DNA from 4 places in the Pseudoalteromonas sp. PB2-1 genome. Region 1 is predicted to be linked to each of the others. Evidence: predicted binding sites of a transcription regulator. Region 1 holds the regulator's gene; each other region holds the start of a gene.

Region 1 (5,091 bases):
CTAATCCCAAGCTTATTGATTGCGTTTTCAAGCGCTGCTGCAGACCAAGCGGGTACTCCTATCAGCATTAGCTCAGATCGCCAAGTAGGTCAGTTAAAAAATGGTGTCGGGATTTTTGAAGAAAATGTAGAAATAACCCATGGTAATCGTCGTATTACCGCAGATCGCCTAGAAGCACATGCTGGTGAGGTTGATGGTACTGTTTCACTTATCATTGCCACTGGTAAGCCAGCCTACTTTGAAGAAAAACAAGAAGATGGCACGGTTATGAGCGCCAGTGCAGACGAAGTACGTTACGATGTAGCAAAGCGTTTACTCACCTTAGTTGGCGATGCACAAGTGACACAAGCAGGGCAAAAAGTCAGTGCAAAAAGTATAACTTACGACATGGAACAACAACTCATTAGTGCTGAAAAAGACGAAAATTCAACGGATCGTGTGCATACAATCTTAGTGCCTGTTGATAATAAAAAAGATGATAAAGGCCAGCCATGAGTACATTAAAAGCAGAGCTGTTAGCAAAGAGCTATAAAGGCCGCCAAGTTGTCAAAAATGTGGGACTAGAAGTCGAAGCTGGCAGTATTGTTGGCCTACTAGGCCCTAATGGTGCAGGTAAAACCACCACCTTCTACATGATTGTAGGGCTAGTGCCAAGCGACAAAGGTAAAATTAGTATTGATGACAACGACATCACTTTATTACCCATGCACAATCGCGCTCGATTAGGTATTGGCTATTTACCCCAAGAATCATCCATTTTTAGAAAGTTGACGGTCTACCAAAACCTGATGGCGATTCTTGAAACACGTAAAGATCTTAAAAAACAGCAACGAGAAGAAACACTCAATAACCTGCTTGATGAATTTAGTATTCAGCACATTCGAGATAGCCAAGGTATGGCGCTATCAGGAGGCGAGCGTCGCCGTGTTGAAATCGCGCGAGCATTAGCCGCAGATCCAAAATTTATTCTGCTAGATGAGCCTTTTGCTGGTGTTGATCCAATTTCAGTGTTAGATATAAAGAAAATTATAGAGCATTTGAAAAACCGTGGTATCGGTGTACTAATAACTGACCATAATGTTCGAGAAACCCTTGATGTTTGTGAAAAAGCCTACATTGTTTCTCATGGGGAGCTAATTGCATCAGGCACGCCTGAACACGTATTAGCAGACCAAACCGTACGCGATGTTTATCTAGGCGAGCAATTCAGGTTGTAACCAATACACCACCGACTAGAGCATCTGCTAGACTTACAATAATGACAACATATTGATATTGACTCAAAGTAGTATCAATAAATGATTTAAAAGGATTGTTAGGGATACATGAGGCAATCATTACAGCTGCGCATGGGCCAGCAACTTACAATGACTCCACAACTGCAACAAGCCATTCGCTTATTGCAACTTAGTACATTGGATCTCCAGCAAGAAATACAAGAAGCGCTTGATAGTAATCCTCTACTTGAAGTGGAAGAAGCGGATTACAGTGAAGACGCAATCGGTAAAAACGAACAAAAATCTGACTCTGATGATTCACAAGTCACTGCTACGGCAGAAGAAGCACCAAGTGAGTACGAGCAAGAAAGCAGTGATGCACTCAATAAAGATACCGTTAGTGACGACCTAGCAATGGACGTCACGTGGGATGAGTACATGAGTGCAGCTCCTTCAACCTCTTCAGGGCCAATGCCAGAAGATGAGTCTATTTATCAAGGTGCGTCAACCGAAACTCTCCACGAATATCTGATGTGGCAACTACAGTTGACCCCATTTAGTCCAACTGATGAAGCAATTGCTGTTGCTATAGTCGAAGCTATTGATGACTCAGGTATTTTAACCGTCAGTTGTGAGGATATTGTTGAAAGCTTTAATCAAAACGATGATGAAGAAGAAGAAATAGAACTTGATGAAGTCGAAGCGGTCCTAAAAAGAATACAGCTATTTGATCCTGTCGGCATTGGTGCTCGCAGTTTACAAGAGTGCCTATGTATTCAACTTCGTCAATTCGATGCAGATACACCTTATTTGGCTGAAACTAAAATGGTTTTATCTGAGCACATCGAATTATTAGCAAGTCGCGACTATCGTACTTTGATGAAAAAGACTAAGCTTAAAGAAAACGAGCTAAAAGAAGTCATGACGCTTATCCATAGCTTGAACCCTAAGCCCGCGGATAGCATCGTACGTGAAGAGTCTGAATACGTCATACCCGACGTATCAGTAAAAAAAGTAAAAGGTCGTTGGGTCGTTGAGCTTAACCCTGACTGTATGCCAAAGATCAGAGTGAATAGCCAATATGCGGCTATGTCACGCTCTGTAAAATCAAGCAGCGACAGTCAGTTTATTCGCTCTCATCTGCAAGAAGCTAAGTGGTTTATTAAAAGCTTAGAGAGCCGGAATGATACTTTATTAAAAGTAACGAACTGTATTGTTCAACAACAACAGGCTTTCTTTGAACACGGCCCTGAGGCGATGAAACCGATGGTGCTAAATGATGTCGCTGAAATGGTCGAAATGCATGAATCGACGATTTCACGGGTTACAACGCAAAAATATATGCATACCCCAAGGGGTATTTTTGAGTTGAAATATTTCTTCTCAAGCCACGTCAGCACAGAAAATGGTGGCGAGTGTTCATCAACGGCAATACGCGCTTTAATCAAAAAGCTTATTGCCGCAGAAAACTCAGCGAAGCCATTGAGTGATAGTAAGATTGCAGATATATTGGCTGAGCAAGGAATTAAAGTAGCTAGACGTACAATTGCAAAATACCGAGAGTCTCTAGCAATACCGCCGTCTAATCAGCGTAAAAGCTTGATTTAGACGTTTTACATAGAAGGAAAATGCTTATGCAACTAAACCTAACTGGTCGTCATGTAGAAATCACAGATTCATTAAAAGACTATGTAAACACCAAGTTTGCGAAACTAGAAAGGCATTTTGATCATATTAATAATGTTCATGTCATTTTAGACGTAGAAAAATTAAGTCAAAAAGCAGAAGCAACTTTACATGTAAACGGAGGCGAACTGTTTGCCTCTACAGAGCATCAAGATATGTACGCGGCCATCGACTCGCTAATTGATAAGCTTGATCGCCAAGTAATTAAACACAAAGAGAAATTAGCTCGACACTAAATTATGAAACTTAGTTCACTTACTAGCCAGGACTGCAGCAAAGCTGCGGTCCTTTTTAATAGCAAAAAAAGAATTCTCGAATTTATCAGCGAACTCGCTCATGAGCAGCTTCCTCATCTATCGCAGCAAGATATTCTTAATGCTTTACTCAATCGAGAAAAATTGGGGAGCACAGGAATTGGTAGAGGTATTGCTATTCCGCATGGTCGTATGTCAGGTGCTGATAAACCGCATGCGTTTATTATAGTGAGCGAATCTCCAATTAACTTTGACGCAATTGACAACCGCCCTGTTGATATTTTTGTTGCACTCATCGTACCTGATGGAGACTGCCAACTTCATTTAAAGACCTTATCAACAATTGCTGATAGACTAAAAGACAAAGAATTTTGTAAACAGTTACGCAGCGCTAAAACCGATCAGGAACTGTTTCAAGTTATTGCATCAGAGGCATAAATGGAATTAATTATTATCAGTGGCCGTTCTGGCTCAGGTAAATCAGTCGCTTTACGAGTCCTTGAGGATCTTGGTTATTATTGCGTTGATAATATTCCTGTAAACCTATTACCTTCGCTAGTGCGCAGCGTCTCTGATAATTACGACAAAATAGCAGTCAGTATCGACGTACGTAACCTGCCAAAAGAGCAACAAGAATTTAATGATATTCTTGAATACTTGCCAGGTTTCGCCAATCCAACCTTATTTTACCTTGATAGTGATGATCAAACACTCATTAGACGTTTCTCTGAGACAAGACGTTTACATCCGCTTTCTTTAGATTCTTTACCACTCGATTTAGCAATTAAGCAAGAAAAAATACTGCTCGATGTACTAATTACCCGCGCCGACTTTATGATCGACACAACGGATTTAAGTGTACATCAGCTAGCAGAGTCAATTCGTGAGAAGATTCTCGGTAAAAAAGACAAAAAGCTTATTATTACCTTTATGTCATTTGGCTTTAAGCATGGTATCCCGAAAGAAGCTGACTATGTATTTGATGCACGCTTTTTACCAAACCCACACTGGGAGCCAGATCTTAAGCCACTTACGGGTCTCGACCAACCAGTTAAAGATTACCTTGCAAGCCATAGCATAGTGCAAAAATTTACTTGGCAGATTCAAACCTTTGTGCAAACGTGGTTACCACACCTTGAACGTAATAACCGCAGCTATTTAACGATCGCAATTGGCTGCACAGGTGGACAGCATCGCTCGGTTTACTTAGCACAGACGATTGGTGAAAGTTTCGCGAAAAGCCATGCGAATGTAAAAATTCGCCATCGTGAGCAAGACTTATAATAAGGGCTTTAACATGTATGCTGAAAATACGTTTTTAATTCAAAACAAACTTGGCTTACACGCTCGGGCAGCAACTGTACTTGCACAACTTGCACTTCAATTTGATGCTAAAATTATGTTATATCAAGATGACAAAGAAGCTGAAGGTGACAGTGTACTTGCTCTAATGTTATTAGAAAGCAGCCAAGGTAAAGAAGTACGCGTTGTATGCGAAGGCCCTGATGCAACTGCTGCACTTAATGCAATAGGTGAATTAATAGCACAACGCTTTCATGAGCAAGAATAGCATTTGCTAAGCACGAAAGATTTGCGTTAAACTTAACTTAGGTATTTAAATTCCTCTTAAATATCTTACTTTTAAGTCATTCGTTCATCTTATATAACAAATATTCTTAATATAATGGTTGCTTTAAACGATAACTCAGCAAATTTATTATTGTGCAACTATGCTGTATTTATTTAGCCAGAGCTCACTTTTTAGTTGTAAGGACGCCAATGCCAGAAGCCTTTGAACAAGATTACCCACTACAACAACTTAAACAGGTGACCAAGTCACTTAATAGTGGTCAATTTGTTCAAGTGCGCGGTATGCTAGCTAAAACAGCACCTTGCGATACAGCACTGTTACTTGAGTCATCACCTCATAAAAT
Region 2 (5,091 bases), 580 kb from region 1:
AGGCGCACTTTTTCTGGGAACTGCGACAAGATCTCCGCAGACTGCTCTGGCTCTAAATAAGATAACACAATGGTCTGGATCTGCGGGTGCTCATTACGAATAATATTAGCAACCTGTTTAGAGTCCATCCATTTTAACGAATCGAGGCCTTTCGCACCTGAGCCCATTACAATCTGATCGATTAAGCTTGCTGCTTTATCTTCACCTAGGGCTGCGGTTAGTGCTTTCTTAATAAAGTCTTCAGATTGGAAACCAATAGTACTAAAGCTTTGAATTTGTTCAATAAACAAGTTATGTACAGCGCTAATTTTTGCTTGCGATAAATCATCCAGCGCAGCCATTGCCATCCCGACTTTTTGAACCTGTTTTGGCTCTAAGTGTTTTAGGATTTGTGCTGCATCCTCTTCTGATAAACTCAGCAAAAGTATCGCGGCTTTATCTACGCCGTCTAATTTGTCGACATCAAACGCCGCAGGTAGTTGTTTTTCTTGATCAGTCATCTTCTGTTAACCACGCTTTCACTACTTGTGAAGACAATTCAGGCTCATTTGCTACCAGTGCTCGCACTGCTTTAAGTAAATCTTCATCGCCATGTAAATCTGGTAGCTGTAGTGTACCATCACTTGAGAATCCTACAGCAGCCGAGTCAAAGTCTTTATTTAGCATATCTAGCGTACTATCACCAATATCTATACCTGAGCTTAGCGCATCTTCATCATATTCTTCCAGTGTATCATCTGGGTAAATTAAGCGTTTCAGCATCGGTTTAACAACAGCAATTATTAGTACAATGATTACCAAGGCGCCCAGCGCTAAACGTAGCATTTTCATGAACCACTCTTGTTCCCACAGTGGTATTTCGATTGCTTCTCCTGTGTCTTGGCGAACAAAAGGCACGGTTACAACTTCTAGCGCATCACCACGCTGCATATCAAAGCCAACACCACCTTGTAATAAGCGACGGATATTTGACAATGCCTCAACCGAGCGCGGTACCATTGTTGTTTCACCGTTTTCACCGACTTGAGGCACGTAGTCAACGGCAACAGATACACTAATACGACGGATAACCCCTGTTTGCTGACGTTTATGTGAAATCGTTGTATCTAACTCATAATTACGGGTTGCTTCTTTGTGAGAGCGACTTGGGTTAGTTGCTGTGCCAGCAGCACCTTGACCCGCTACCTCAGGGATATCAGAGTTAACAGGCGGCTGGTTTGTTAAGGCACCAGGAATACCAACCGCTAAACCACCAATGTTATTTTCTTCAAACGTTGTTTCACTGCGCACGGCAGGTAAATCTGGGTTAAAGCGCTTTTGAGTTTCTTCAACGGCACTAAAGTCCATATTCAAATCTACTTGCGCTGTGTAGTTGCCTAACCCCACGACAGGGATAAGGATACTATCGATTTTATTAAGATATTCTTCTTCACGTTTGCGCTCAATTTCATACTCTTTACGTGAGCGAGCTGCCAGTGAATTTTGTGAGCCTGAGTTAAGTAAACGGCCATTTTGATCGGTAACTGTAACGCGCTCAGGTGACAGCCCTTGTACAGCTGACGCAATAATATCAACCACTGAGTCAACTTCTTCACCATCAAGTGTGCGGCCACGCTTAAGCGTTAGCACCACCGTAGCAGAAGGCTGTTTTTCACGACGAGCAAATACGTTTTCTTTTGGAATAGCTAAAAGTACTTTGGCGCGAGTTACATTTTTTAGCTCTTCAATGGTGCGCGCAAGCTGCTGCTCACGGCCATGTTTTAAACGTTCTCGTTCAAGGCGTTGGCTTACACCAAATCCCATATCTTGCATGATGATATCAGTACCTGAGCTTGGCGCTTGCTCAAGGCCTTCACGAGCCATCAATAGCTTAATATTTTGGTATTCGCCTTCTTCAACCGAAATGACATTACCATCTAATTCATAATCAATCTTTTGAGCATCTAAAAAGTCGAGAGTTTGAATAAGCTCTTCCGTTGGCATTTTACCAAGCGGTCGCATATCAGGCTGACGAGCCCAAATAATGATAAAAATAGCGATTGCCAAACAGATAGCCAATGCAATAACTAACGTAACCTGACGAAGTACATCCACACCGTTCAGGGCACTTAAGTATCCAGACTTTTGCTCTTGTTGTTCCTCAGTATCAGGTGAATCGACTCCACCACCTGCTAAGGCTAGATCAGTTGATTGATTAGATTGCGCCACAATAATTCTCCACTACCTAGTTAAACAGGCATGTTCATAATGTCTTTATATGCTTCAACAAGTTTGTTTCTTACTTGTACCGTCGCCTCAAAAGCCACTGAAGACTTTTGCGAAGCTATCATCACTTCTGCCAAAGAAACACTGCGATCTCCCATCTCTAATGCGGTGACTTTTTGCTTAGCGTCTTGTTGTAGGCCATTAACGTTATCAAGCGCATTACTAAGTAAATCACCAAACTGTGCTGATGAAGTCGGCTGAGCTTGTGTTGGTAAGTTATTAACTGACTGGCTACGGCCCGCTTCTAGAGCCATAGATTGCATTTCTTGAAATAATGCGCTGTTTTGAATTTTCATAATACTCTCTGACGATGCAGTTCACTTAATAAGTAAAATGCACAAAGCGTGCCACAAATAAAAACCAATAAAAACAATTGGTTATTATTTAATTTGTTGTTGTCAGAGTTTTGACAGCAAACAAGCTCACGATAATGTGAGCTTGTTTGTGTAAGAAAAAATATGGATTAGGCTGGTAATGCGATCCCAAGGTCACGCATTTGCGCCAACTTATACCTAAGTGTACGAGGACTAATTCCTAAAGTCTCAGCAACCTCTTTGCGTTTGCCTTGGCATTTAGCTAGCGTCTCTAAGATAATACGATGCTCTTTATCTTTGAGTTCGTCTTTATAATTACCTTGCTCGTTCACTTGAGGAATACTCGCAAGCTGAGGCTCTACAGGCTGCTCTTGGTAAATCGGGGCATTATGTGATGGAGCCGATTGGGTTGGCTCTGAACTTGGTGATAACAACTCTTCGATGAAAATATCATTCTCATGAATACTGTTGCCATCACATAAAATGAGTGCCCGTTGAATGACATTATCAAGCTCACGTACGTTACCAGGCCACGCATGCGCTAGTAACTTCTGCTTTGCGCCTTCTGTAATCAGTGCAATTGGCTCTTTGCTTTTCAAGCAGTGTCGTTCAATCAAATGCTCAGCCAGAATAATAATGTCACCTGGACGCTCAGCAAGTGGCCGCCACATCAGTGGGAATACATTTAAACGATAGTATAAGTCTTCTCTGAATAAATTGTTACTAACAGCGTCTTTTAGATCACGGTTGCTGGTTGCCAAAACACGAACATCAAGTTCAATCGTTTTACGGCTACCCAGTCGCTCCACTTCACGCTCTTGTAATACACGCAGTAATTTTGCTTGCAGCCCTAAGTCCATCTCAGTGATTTCATCAAGTAAAATAGTGCCGCCTTGCGCCTGTTCAAATTTACCTGGGCAAGCTTGAATAGCGCCTGTAAAAGCACCTTTTTCGTAACCAAATAATGTTGCCTCAAGCATGTTTTCGGGGATGGCTGCGCAGTTAATTGCAACAAAAGGCGCGTCAGCACGGCTTGATTTATCGTGAATATAACGCGCTAAGACTTCTTTACCTGACCCACTTGGGCCAAGCACCATAACACTGGCGTCAGAGCGAGCCACTTTACTGGCCAGCTCAAGTAGCTTTATGCTTGATGGATCTGCGACAATCGGGCCTTCGGTCTCTTTTTCTTTCTCTGGTAAATAACGACTGACCATATTAAGGAGCACTTCTGGCGCAAACGGCTTGGCCATATAGTCAATAGCACCAAGGCGCATTGCTTCAACCGCATCATCAATGGTGGCATACGCTGTCATCATCAAAACGGGCAACTCTGGGTAATTCAATTTAATGCTGCGCAATAAGTCGAGACCACTCATAGTGCCCATTTGCACATCACTGACTACCAATGCATAGGTATTTTGTTTTAACAAGACCATCGCCTGCTCGGCACTATCGGCAGCAATACAATCAATACCTGACATTTCTAGTGTATCAATCAGCGCTTCTCGTAGGCCTGCGTCATCTTCAACGACTAAAATAGGATGAGTACTCATTTTGCCTCCGCTAACATAGGTTCTGCACTAATAGGCAAGATCAAACTAAAACAGGCACCACCATGTGCGTTGTTATATACTTCAACCCGCCCTTGATGGGCATTGGCGACTGAGCTGACTACAGCCAGTCCAAGCCCTGTACCTTGGCTTTTAGTGGTAAAAAACGGTTCAAATAATTTATCTGCTAAACGAGTATCAATACCTGGGCCATTGTCGCTGACACTTATGCGCACGCAATTTTCATCTTTGTCATCTCGCTCAGCACTCAGCTCAACACGTGCCTGACTGCCAATTATTTGAATACTATTATGAATAAGGTTTTGAACGGCACTTGCCAGTGCGGTTTTATTACCGACAATTTCGATATCTGGCTCAGGTAAACTAACGACAAGCTCGCTGTGATTTTGGGCAACCATTGCATCGGCACCCGCTTTAACTTCACTTAAAAGCTGTTGCATCGAGACACTTTCAACAACTTGCTGCTCACCGCTTTTAGCAAATAAAAGCATGTCATTCACTTGGGTTTCTAAATCTTTTAAACGCGACATTAACTTAGTATGGAAATTACCACGCGATGCTTCAGGTAATCGCTTCGAGCCTAAGTTTGCAGCATATAGCATAGCTGCTGAAAGCGGCGTCCTGACTTGATGAGCAAGAGAAGCAACCATTTTGCCAAGGGCACTTAAACGTTGCATATGCGCTACACGCTTTTGCAACCTGCGCGTTTCGGTCAAATCTGTCATTAGGATGAGTTGCCCAGGCTCAGGGGCTAGGGCTGTAATATCGAGCTTGATTAAACGACCATCTTTTAATGACACCTCATGACCATCATCTTGCTTAGGGCGAAACGAGCGCTGAATAACGCTAAACCACTTTTCACCTTCTAATGGCTCACCCAGCATGTCTATCGCGATTTGATTTGCTTTTGCAATCATGCCGCGCCCATCTAGCACCAC
Region 3 (5,091 bases), 1.6 Mb from region 1:
TGAAATCTCAATAAAACTGTAATCACCAAGCAAGTAATAAAGCACACCACTGGTGAGTATTTTAATACAGGCGATAACAGCAGCGGTTAAAAACGCGCATAAAAAGATATAAATAAAAAAATGTCTTGGTAAGTAGGTATAACAAAGCACAAAACACAAATAGCTCAACGTAATTGGTAAAAAAGCAGTAAACAGTAAATGCACGGGCAATAAAGCCATAGGCAACTGAGCAACTAGTACCAACAGTAAACTTGCAAGGGCACTTGCAAAAATGGCTAATCGCCAACCTAAAATCAGGGTCACAGCAGTAACCCCTAAAATATGCAATTCAAGGCCTGGCAATATCCCCGCTTTAATGCGCCACAGTACTGCAAGTACCAAAGCACAGGCGAGCACACCAACTTGTCTTATTGGCGTTGCCAATAATTGCGATGCGCTTTGTTTATCAAAACTTAGCCAAAGTATTAAAGCCACACAGCTCCATAAAGGGAGCTGCCATTGCATAGTGTCTATCATGCGTTAAATGTTGACCATATTGGCGCATGATCAGAAGGTTTTTCGATACCACGTAATTCGTAATCGATACCAGACTCAACACAACGCTCAGCAAGGGCTGGAGTTGCTAAAATTACATCGATACGTAGGCCTCGGTTGTCATCAAAACCTTTTGAGCGGTAATCAAACCACGAGTATTGTTCAACTTTTTCAGGGTAAAGTTCACGGAAGGTATCTTTAAAGCCCCAGTTTAATAATGTACTTAACCATTCACGCTCTTCTGGTTGAAAAGAGCACTTACCAGTCTTTAACCAGCGTTTGCGGTTTGGTTCACCAATACCAATGTCGAGATCAGTAGGTGAAATATTAATGTCGCCCATCACAATAACATCTTCCTCAGGCGTGTGATTGACTTCTAAGTGGGTCATTAAATCTTTATAGAACTGACGTTTGTAAGGGAATTTAATTTCGTGAGCAATATTATCGCCCTGTGGAAAGTAACCATTCATAACAGTTAAGTCACGGCCATTCTGTTGGGTTACAGTCACGCTGATCATACGACGTTGCGACTCGTCTGTATCAGTTGCAAAGCCTTTCATTACCGATTTAGGTTCTTGTTTACATAACATTGCCACGCCGTAATGGGCTTTTTGACCGTGAAAATAAACGTGATAACCCATTTTTTGCACGTCTTCGAGTGGGAAAGCTTCATCATGAACTTTGATTTCTTGTAAGCCAATGATATCTGGTTGATGTTTATCTATCACCGCTTGTAGTTGATGTAAGCGAGCGCGAAGTCCATTTATGTTGAACGAGATAACCTTCATCATGCACCTTAGTTTATTTTTCTTTAAAGGAAGTAACGTAATTCTACCATCAAATGTGGCGCTATTCATGAGCAAAGAAAGAAAAATGCACTGTTTAAATGTTGATCAATTGAGGGTTTAGTTAAACGCATTGTTAACTCGATATTAATTAAAATATTAAATAATATATTTAATTGATTTGTTCTTTTTTGTTTATATAATGCGCGCAGATTAACCGTTCAAATTATGTACACTTAAAAGGTAAACCATGAAAAAACAATTAGTGATGCTTTCACTTGCATGTATCTCATTTGGCTCATTGGCAAGCAATCCACAATATTTCTCAGCTGATAATCGTATTGAATCTAAGTTATGTAGTCTGAGTGCAAACGAAGGGTTTACCGCTGCACGTAAAGAAGCGACAAAGCATGGTATTGCGATGTCGCGTTTTTCTAAAAGTATTGAGTGTAATGGTGTCGACATTCGTGACATTGCTAAAAAAGCAGAGTCACAAAAAGCGACTTCGAAAGTATCAGTTGAAGTTTTTGCTAAAAATGAGCAAAAAGAAACGCAACTTTGCATCACAGCACTTAAGCAAGGTTTGACACCTGTACGTGAAAAAATTGGTAACTTAAATACCTTAAAATGTAACGGTGAAGCAGTAACAGAGTTCGTTAAGCGTTACCAAAACGCGGCTATTTAATCGGTATGTTAAACTTATTTGTAAAAAGCGCTCTTTGGAGCGCTTTTTTTATGAAAAAATTACAGTAAGTATGAAAAGCTTGCTAAATCATAGTCTTAACCACAACTTAACTGCTTTCTAAGTGCTTGATTTTAGGCTGTAAGGTGTTTTGGCATTCAACTTGTATTAGTCCAAGCGAATCTAATCGACTACAAGGAAATGTCTTATGAACAAGTTAACTCTAGCATCAACAATTTTAGCGGCTCTTAGTCTTTCAGCATGCTCTGCAAGCAACTCTTTAGCAAAAATAGACAGCGATTTTGGCAGTTTAGATAATGATAACGATGGTTACATCTCTAAAACAGAAGCAGATGATGATGCAATTTGGGCACATTTTTCAAATATCGATACTAATATGGATGAACAAATCAGCCGAAGTGAGTTTAATGCTTACATGCAGCTTAATACGGGTAAAGTTGCGGAAGATAGCGAAGTCTCTGAGTCGGCGTTTAAAGCTGAAATAGCTCAATTTGATCCTATCGAAAATGATTTTAAATCCTTAGATAACGATAAAAATGGTTATATCTCGGTTGAAGAGGCTGATGATGACGATATTGCCAACCATTTTGGGTATATGGATACTAATAAGGACAAGCGCGTAAGCCGTAATGAGTTTATTAGCTACATCACTGAACATGGTAGTGATGTTGCTGAAGATGACGCATTAGACATGGTTAAAAAAAGCTCGTAATTTAGCTCAAATATAAACATTGTTTGGAGCCAGTGTATTACACTGGCTTTTTTTGTAATAATTTTTCCAACCTAGCAAGACTTCTGTCATAATAGAGCGTTAGTGATTTAAATGACCTATAGTAACCCATGGCCGCAAAACGTATTAATGATGAACAGTTAGTCGAAATCATAGAAGCCGCGATTTTTGTAGCAGGTAAACCTTTATCTAAACGTCATTTAAAAGAGACAGTATTGGCTGATTTAAGCGTTTCTATGGCACGCATTAATAATGCAATTGAAAACATTCAAACCCATTATCAAACACGCGGCATAAAATTGGTTGAAGTTGGCAGCGGTTATCGATTTCAGGCCTGCGCAAGCTTAGCACCATGGCTTGCAAATCTTTGGCAAGAGCGCGCACCTAAATACTCAAGAGCACTATTAGAAACATTATCTTTGATTGCCTACAGGCAACCCATTACGCGTGGTGAAATCGAACAAGTACGAGGGGTTACTGTCGGCTCAGGGATTATTAAAACCTTATTAGAAAGAGAGTGGATAAGGGTTGTAGGCCACAAAGAGGTACCAGGACGTCCGGCTTTGTATGCTACAACATCCGCTTTCTTAGACTATTTTTCATTAGCTGGTTTAGATGAATTACCACCCTTACCTGAATTACAGGAAAGTAAAATTAACCAGCTTTTGAGCGATCCTTCTGTGAGAGAACTATCTGAATGAGTAATGTAGAAACTGAAAAGTTACAAAAAGTATTGGCCCGTGCTGGTGTGGGCTCACGTCGTGAGATGGAAAAATACATTGATGCAAATCGAGTAAGTGTCAATGGCAAAGTGGCTCGTTTGGGCGATCGTGTTGAAGCAACTGATGTAATTCGTGTTGATGGACATGTAGTAAAAGTTGAAGATAAAGCTGACCGGATTTGTCGTGTGCTTATGTATAACAAGCCAGAAGGCGAGTTATGTACTCGCAAAGATCCTGAAGGTCGCCGTACTGTGTTCGATCGTCTCCCTAAAGTAGATGGTGAGCGTTGGATTGCTGTAGGTCGACTGGATATTAATACCGCTGGATTAATGTTGTTTACCAATGATGGTGAGCTTGCTAATCGCCTTATGCATCCCAGCTATGAAGTAGAGCGCGAATATTCTGCACGGGTATTTGGTGAAGTAACGAATGAGACCTTACGTAACTTAACCAAAGGGGTTGAACTGGATGATGGACCTGCGAAATTTTTAAATATTAAACCATTAGGTGGTGAAGGAATAAATCGTTGGTTTAATGTTACCTTAACCGAGGGACGCAACCGCGAAGTTCGTCGTTTATGGCAATCACAAGATGTGGAAGTATCTCGTCTTATTCGTATTCGTTACGGTAAGTTAGAGCTAGATAAACGCTTGCCTCAAGGTGGGTGGGCAGAGCTTGATTTGGATACAGTTAACTATTTGCGTAAAACTGTTCAATTGGGTCGTGAAACGCAAACAAAATTATCAGTTATACCTGAAAAGCGTAAAGAAAAACGGGCCAAGATAAACCAAATTCGTAAAGCTGTTAAAAAGCATAATCAACGCGTTAAGCAGCCTAAGCGTCGTTAGATACTAGAAAATAAAAAACCTTACTCGAGAGTAAGGTTTTTTATTGGTTAATCATTCGTCAACAGCACAAAAGTTATTTTTGTTGCGCATCTAAAGATTGACCATTGATATCTTTTGAGTCATCACTCATTAGATAAAGGTAAGTAGGCATAAGATCCTCAGGGGTTGCTAACTTATCTTTATCTTCTCCTGGATAGGCTGATGCACGCATAGACGTACGCGTCGCGCCTGGGTTAATGCAGTTAATGCGGATATTTGTTTTTTCTACTTCACAAGCCCATGTTTGCATCATGCCTTCTACTGCAAACTTTGAAATAGCATATGCACCCCAAAATTCGCGACCTTGGCGACCTACACCTGAAGAGGTAAAAATAACCGATGCGCTAGGTGATTTTCTTAAAATAGGGAACATGTACTTAGTGATAAGTGCCTGTGCGGTAACATTAACCTTCATGATGTTTTCAAATGTTGACACGCAGAAGTGCTCAAGCGGACCAAGCGAACCTAGAATACCTGCATTGTTTACTAAGCCATCAAGTTTGCCGAATTGCTGTTCGATTGTTGCAGCAAGGTCACGATAGTTTTGTTTTGTAGCACCTTTAAGATCCATTGGAACAATCGCTGGCTGAGGGCCGCCTGCATTAACGATTTCATCGTAAACAGCTTCTAGTTTGCTGGTTGTTTTACCAAGCAAAATGATCGTAGCACCATGTTTTGCATAGGTTAAGGCTGCTACGCGACCAATGCCATCACCAGCACCAGTAATTAA
Region 4 (5,091 bases), 560 kb from region 1:
AACCGCTGTAAGTGGTGCGCCTGTGCAAGGTAATCCAGGTATTGATGGCTTAGGCACTGTGGTTCAAGGATCACTTGAAACGTCGAACGTTAATGTAACCGAAGAGCTTGTTAATCTGATTGAAACGCAACGAATTTATGAAATGAATTCAAAAGTGATTTCAGCGGTTGATGAAATGCTTAGCTATATTAATCAGCAGCTTTAATGGGTAGGGGGTCGCATGCGTAATATTATCTTAGTCACATCGGCAGCATTTATGTTAGGTGGTTGTATGTCAACACAGAACCACCATGTGGTTCAGGATGACCCTTACTATGCACCTATGTATCCAGAGCCTTCTGCTGAACAAATGGTACCAACAGGTTCATTGTTTGATAGTTATCTGTCAAATGATCTGTATTCAGATAAAAAAGCACTCAGAACAGGCGATATTATTACTGTTAAGTTGCAAGAGTCTACGCAAGCATCGAAAGCGGCAAAAACTGAAACAGATAAAGAAACGGATGCCAGCTTAGATCCGGTTATCGGCTTAGGTGGAAACCCAGTTAATATAGGCGGAGATAGCATCCAGTTTGGCATTGGCTCAGGTTCATCGTTTAAAGGCGATTCAAAGTCAAACCAGTCTAATAGCTTATTTGGTGATATATCCGTCAATGTAATGCGCGTTTTGCCTAATGGCAATTTAGTGATCCGCGGTGAAAAGTGGTTAACCTTAAATACAGGCGAAGAATTTATTCGTTTAGAAGGCTTAGTTCGCCCTGAAGATGTCACTGCCGATAATACAGTCACATCAAATCGCATTGCGAATGCACGAATTCAATATTCAGGAAAAGGGCAAATGCAAGAGTCGCAAAGTGCTGGGTGGCTTTCACGATTCTTCAGCAGTTCACTTTTTCCTTTTTAGAGGTAACACATCATGAATGGGGTTAAATACATCATCGCACTTTGCTTACTTAGTTTGCAGTTTAGTGTGCAGGCTGAGCGGGTTAAAGATGTCTCTATGGTTGAAGGTGTTCGCTCTAACCAATTAGTTGGCTATGGTCTGGTTGTTGGTTTGCCAGGTACTGGTGAGCAAAGCCGTTTTACTGAACAAAGCTTTAAAGCCATGCTCAATGGTTTTGGCATAACTTTGCCGGCGAGTTTAAAGCCAAAAATTAAAAATGTTGCCGCTGTTGCTGTGCATGCAGAACTGCCTGCATTTAGAAAGCCTGGCCAAACAATTGACATCACTGTTTCTTCAATTGGTAGTGCAGGAAGTTTACGTGGCGGTACATTACTGCAAACCTTCTTAAAAGGGGTGGATGGCAACACCTATGCGATTGCCCAAGGTAGCCTTGTCGTCGGTGGGTTAGGGGCAGAAGGTGCTGACGGTAGCCGTGTTATTATCAATACACCCACTGTTGGGCGTATTCCAAATGGCGCAACGGTTGAGAGAGCAGTTAAAAGCCCGTTTATGCAAGGTGACTACATTACCTTTAATTTGAATCGCCCAGATTTCACAACAGCAAAAAGATTAGAGCAAACAATTAATGACTTAGTTGGTCCAAATAGCGCGCAAGCAATTGATGCGGCGTCAGTGAGAGTGCTTGCACCTCGTGATGCATCGCAGCGTGTTGCTTATTTATCAACGCTTGAAAATTTGGAGTTCAAGCCTGCTGACACTGCAGCAAAAATTATTGTTAATTCACGTACAGGCACAATAGTGATTGGTAAGAATGTTAAGTTGCAACCGGCGGCGATAACGCATGGTGGATTAACCGTTACCATTGCTGAGCAGCAAAATGTTTCGCAGCCAAACGCATTTAGCGAGGGTGAAACAGTTGTGACTAATCAAAGTATTATCGATGTTAACCAAGATGATTCTCGTGCATTTGTATTTAATCCAGGAATTAGTCTTGATGATCTGGTGCGTGCTATTAACGAAGTAGGGGCAGCCCCAGGTGACTTAATGGCCATTCTTGAAGCTCTTAAGCAAGCAGGGGCCATAAACGGGCAACTTGTGATTATTTAATTAACTAAAAACGCGCGAAAGCGCGTTTTTAGTCTCTGCGTTATTATTCTACATTCTTTTCTCTTATTTGTTGGCTCATTTTTTGCATTTGATTGGGTATTAATAATTATTGTGTCAAAAAGCTGATGGATACTAATCATCTCGACAAGCAAAACTTTTTTGATTTAGGTAACTTAGACTCATTACGTCAAAGTGCCCTAAAAAATGATGCCTCTAGCGATGCGTCAAAAGAAGCGCTAAAAAAGGCGGCGGCACAATTTGAATCTATCTTCACACAAATGCTCTTGAAGAGCATGCGTAAAGCGAATGAAGCGTTCGAAGATAAAGACAGTCCTTTTAACACCAGTGGCGTAAAGTTTTTTGAAGAGATGCATGATCAGCAGCTATCAGTCGAGCTGTCTTCAAATGGCTCATTGGGTTTAGCAGATCTTATTGTTCAGCAGTTATCGCCTGATGGCAAAAAATTTATGCCAGGCTCTGTGCTTAGAACAACAACTGAGTTTAACAGTGATAGACGTGCAAGTAGTGTTGAACAGCCAGATACGACGACTAAAGCTGTCGAGACTACGTCAGCCAATGAACAAACTGAAAATCGCTTTGATGATGCTGAATCATTTATCAGCACGGTGTGGGAACATGCTAAAAATGCAGCTGAGAAAATTGGTTTAAATCCTGCTGTCATGGTTGCGCAAGCAGCCCTTGAGACAGGTTGGGGAAAACACATTATTAGTAAAGCAGACGGCACCAGTAGTAACAACTTATTCAATATTAAATCTGATAAAAGCTGGCAAGGTGACAAAGCAAGCAAACTTACTTTGGAGTTTGAGCAAGGTGTGCCTGTTAAGAAACAAGCCAGTTTTCGTTCTTATCAATCAATTAAAGAAAGTGTTCATGATTTTGTGGATTTCCTCAATGAGAATCCTCGTTATCAAGAAGCACTTGAAAACACCGCAGAGCCTGCAGCATTTTTAGATTCTTTACAAAAAGCAGGTTATGCAACAGACCCAAATTATGCCGATAAAATAAAGCAGGTGCTAAAGCGTGTTGAGCTTCAAAGTGTTGCTGCTTCATTGGTACGTTAAGGAGTAAGCCCTCATGTCATTTAATATTTATGACATTGCAAATGCTGGTATAAGAGCAAACTCACAGTTGCTGCAAACCACCAGTAAAAATATAGCCAATGTTAATACAGAAGGCTATGTACGTGAGCGAACAGAATTTACTACCATGATCGACAATCAAGTTGGTCGTGGTGAAACTTATCGTTTACTCAATGAGTTTGCGCAAAAACAGCTCAATCGTGACACGTCAAGTAAAGCATTTTTTGACCAATTTGTAACTGAAGCAAGCCGCATGGATAGCTTATTTTCAGAAGAGTCAAATAGTGTATCAACCAGTGTTAATTCGTTTTTTAATAATATTCAAGAAAGCCTAAATCAGCCATCGTCAAATGTTGCGCGTTCTTTAGTGATGACAGATGCACAGAATCTAATTGATCAAATGGATAGACTATCGGGGATTGTTTCAGAGCAAAAAGCGGTTGTGAATGAGCAGTTAGAAATCTTTTCCGAAGAAGCGAATAATTTAATTCAAAGTATAAGTGAACTGAATTCACAAATTGTTGCTGTTGATGGCACTGACCGTGAGTCACTTTCAAGTAGCCTTTATAATGAACGTGATAAAGCGATTCGTGATTTATCTGAATTAATTGATATTGAAACGTTGGATGGAAGTAACGGTGAAAAGCAAGTTTATTTAGGCACAGGCGAAGCCTTAGTTATGGAAAATGGTACATTTAATTTATTTTCTTTAACAGGCGATCCTGATCCGAGTTTTCAAGAACTTAAGTTAGATGTCAATGGTGGCAAAGCTGTGCAGCTTGAGGTAGATACGGGTAAATTAAAAGGCAAAATTGGTGGTCTTTTATCATTTCGTGATGACATCCTCGTGCCGGCACACAACCAGCTTGGTCAAATGGGGTTGGCGCTTGCTGATGCATTCAACCAACAGAATCACCTAGGTATGACTGCAAATGGTGAAATGGGCGGAGATATTTTTGCTATCCCTTCAACCAATGGCCTTGCGTATCAGGCAAATACGGGTAACGCATCAATGACGGCAACTGTTGAAGCTGGGTTTGGTAGTTCACTACCAGCCAGTGATTTTGTGATTAGTTATACCAGCCCTACGACAGTGGAAATCCAAGCGGTTGATAATAAAGGTGAGCCAATTGGTGCAGTAACAACCGCAGATGTTGTGGGTGGGGTTATTGACTCTTCAACTATTACACCTGCCGGTGGTGAGTCATTTGGTTTAGAGCTCAATGTTTCTGGCACGGCGAATGTCGGTGATAAGTTTATGGTTAAATTAAACTCTCACGCTTCTGGCAATTTAGAGCTGGCTACAAACAGACCCGAAGACTTAGCGCTTGCATCGCCTATTCGTACTGCTAATGATATCAACAACACCAGTGATGCCAGTATTTCTGCCGGAACAGTAACCGATGCAGGCTATTTTGGTTCTCCAGTCAGTTTACCTAATGGCAGTATTACAATTTCTAAAACTGCAGAGCCAGATGAATATACAGTGTCTGATGGGGTTAATACTGAAACATTCAACGGAACACCGCCATTAAAAAATGTACTTTCAGCTGCAGGCGGTAATTTTGTAAATTACGGTTTTGATTTCGATATAGAAGGTACACCTGCTTTAGGTGATACATTTACTGTGGAAGCAAATGAAGGCGGAATTGACGATAACCGTAATGGTTTATTGCTTGCTGATATTCAGAATTCAAATATCGTGAGACGAAATGTTGACGGCTCAGCAGATAATAATCATCAGACCGTTAATCAAGCCTATACTGGTTTAGTGTCTGATATTGGTGTTGTTACAGGGCAAGCTCAAACGAATGGCGCGGCTTTTACAGCGTTGGCTGAGCAATCTGAAGCATGGTATGAGTCTTTGTCGGGTGTAAACCTAGATGAAGAAGCTGCTAACTTGCTTCGTTTTCAACAATCTTATGCGGCGTCTGCACAAGTGCTTGCGACTGCCCGTTCAGTTTTTGATACCTTATTAAG

Evidence for each region. The regulator sigma-54, encoded in region 1, starts transcription at its own class of promoters, with help from an activator protein. The targets are predictions, from matches to a motif close to GTTGGCACGNNNNTNGNNT.
Region 2: fliE (flagellar hook-basal body complex protein FliE) is a predicted target of sigma-54. The motif match lies at 2,599-2,617, and genes of this name have one in related genera.
Region 3: L0Z67_RS07475 (EF-hand domain-containing protein) is a predicted target of sigma-54. The motif match lies at 2,152-2,170, and genes of this name have one in related genera.
Region 4: flgJ (flagellar assembly peptidoglycan hydrolase FlgJ) is a predicted target of sigma-54. The motif match lies at 2,081-2,099, and genes of this name have one in related genera.

What each region holds. Positions count from the first base shown of each region.
Region 1 is NZ_CP090667.1:3,172,800-3,177,890, forward strand. Features, by position in the region: gene lptA (lipopolysaccharide transport periplasmic protein LptA) at 1-495, shown strand, start outside; gene lptB (LPS export ABC transporter ATP-binding protein) at 492-1,217, shown strand; gene L0Z67_RS14795 (RNA polymerase factor sigma-54) at 1,326-2,825, shown strand; gene hpf (ribosome hibernation promoting factor) at 2,852-3,139, shown strand; gene ptsN (PTS IIA-like nitrogen regulatory protein PtsN) at 3,143-3,595, shown strand; gene rapZ (RNase adapter RapZ) at 3,596-4,441, shown strand; gene L0Z67_RS14815 (HPr family phosphocarrier protein) at 4,455-4,727, shown strand; gene mgtE (magnesium transporter) at 4,937-5,091, shown strand, end outside.
Region 2 is NZ_CP090667.1:2,594,519-2,599,609, forward strand. Features, by position in the region: gene fliG (flagellar motor switch protein FliG) at 1-500, opposite strand, end outside; gene fliF (flagellar basal-body MS-ring/collar protein FliF) at 493-2,208, opposite strand; gene fliE (flagellar hook-basal body complex protein FliE) at 2,229-2,561, opposite strand; gene L0Z67_RS12190 (sigma-54 dependent transcriptional regulator) at 2,729-4,135, opposite strand; gene L0Z67_RS12195 (PAS domain-containing sensor histidine kinase) at 4,132-5,091, opposite strand, start outside.
Region 3 is NZ_CP090667.1:1,607,466-1,612,556, forward strand. Features, by position in the region: gene L0Z67_RS07460 (energy-coupling factor ABC transporter permease) at 1-516, opposite strand, end outside; gene xthA (exodeoxyribonuclease III) at 513-1,322, opposite strand; gene L0Z67_RS07470 (exonuclease III) at 1,570-2,004, shown strand; gene L0Z67_RS07475 (EF-hand domain-containing protein) at 2,210-2,734, shown strand; gene scpB (SMC-Scp complex subunit ScpB) at 2,863-3,453, shown strand; gene rluB (23S rRNA pseudouridine(2605) synthase RluB) at 3,450-4,322, shown strand; gene L0Z67_RS07490 (YciK family oxidoreductase) at 4,396-5,091, opposite strand, start outside.
Region 4 is NZ_CP090667.1:2,610,403-2,615,493, reverse strand. Features, by position in the region: gene flgG (flagellar basal-body rod protein FlgG) at 1-205, shown strand, start outside; gene flgH (flagellar basal body L-ring protein FlgH) at 221-904, shown strand; gene L0Z67_RS12255 (flagellar basal body P-ring protein FlgI) at 917-2,011, shown strand; gene flgJ (flagellar assembly peptidoglycan hydrolase FlgJ) at 2,137-3,093, shown strand; gene flgK (flagellar hook-associated protein FlgK) at 3,107-5,091, shown strand, end outside.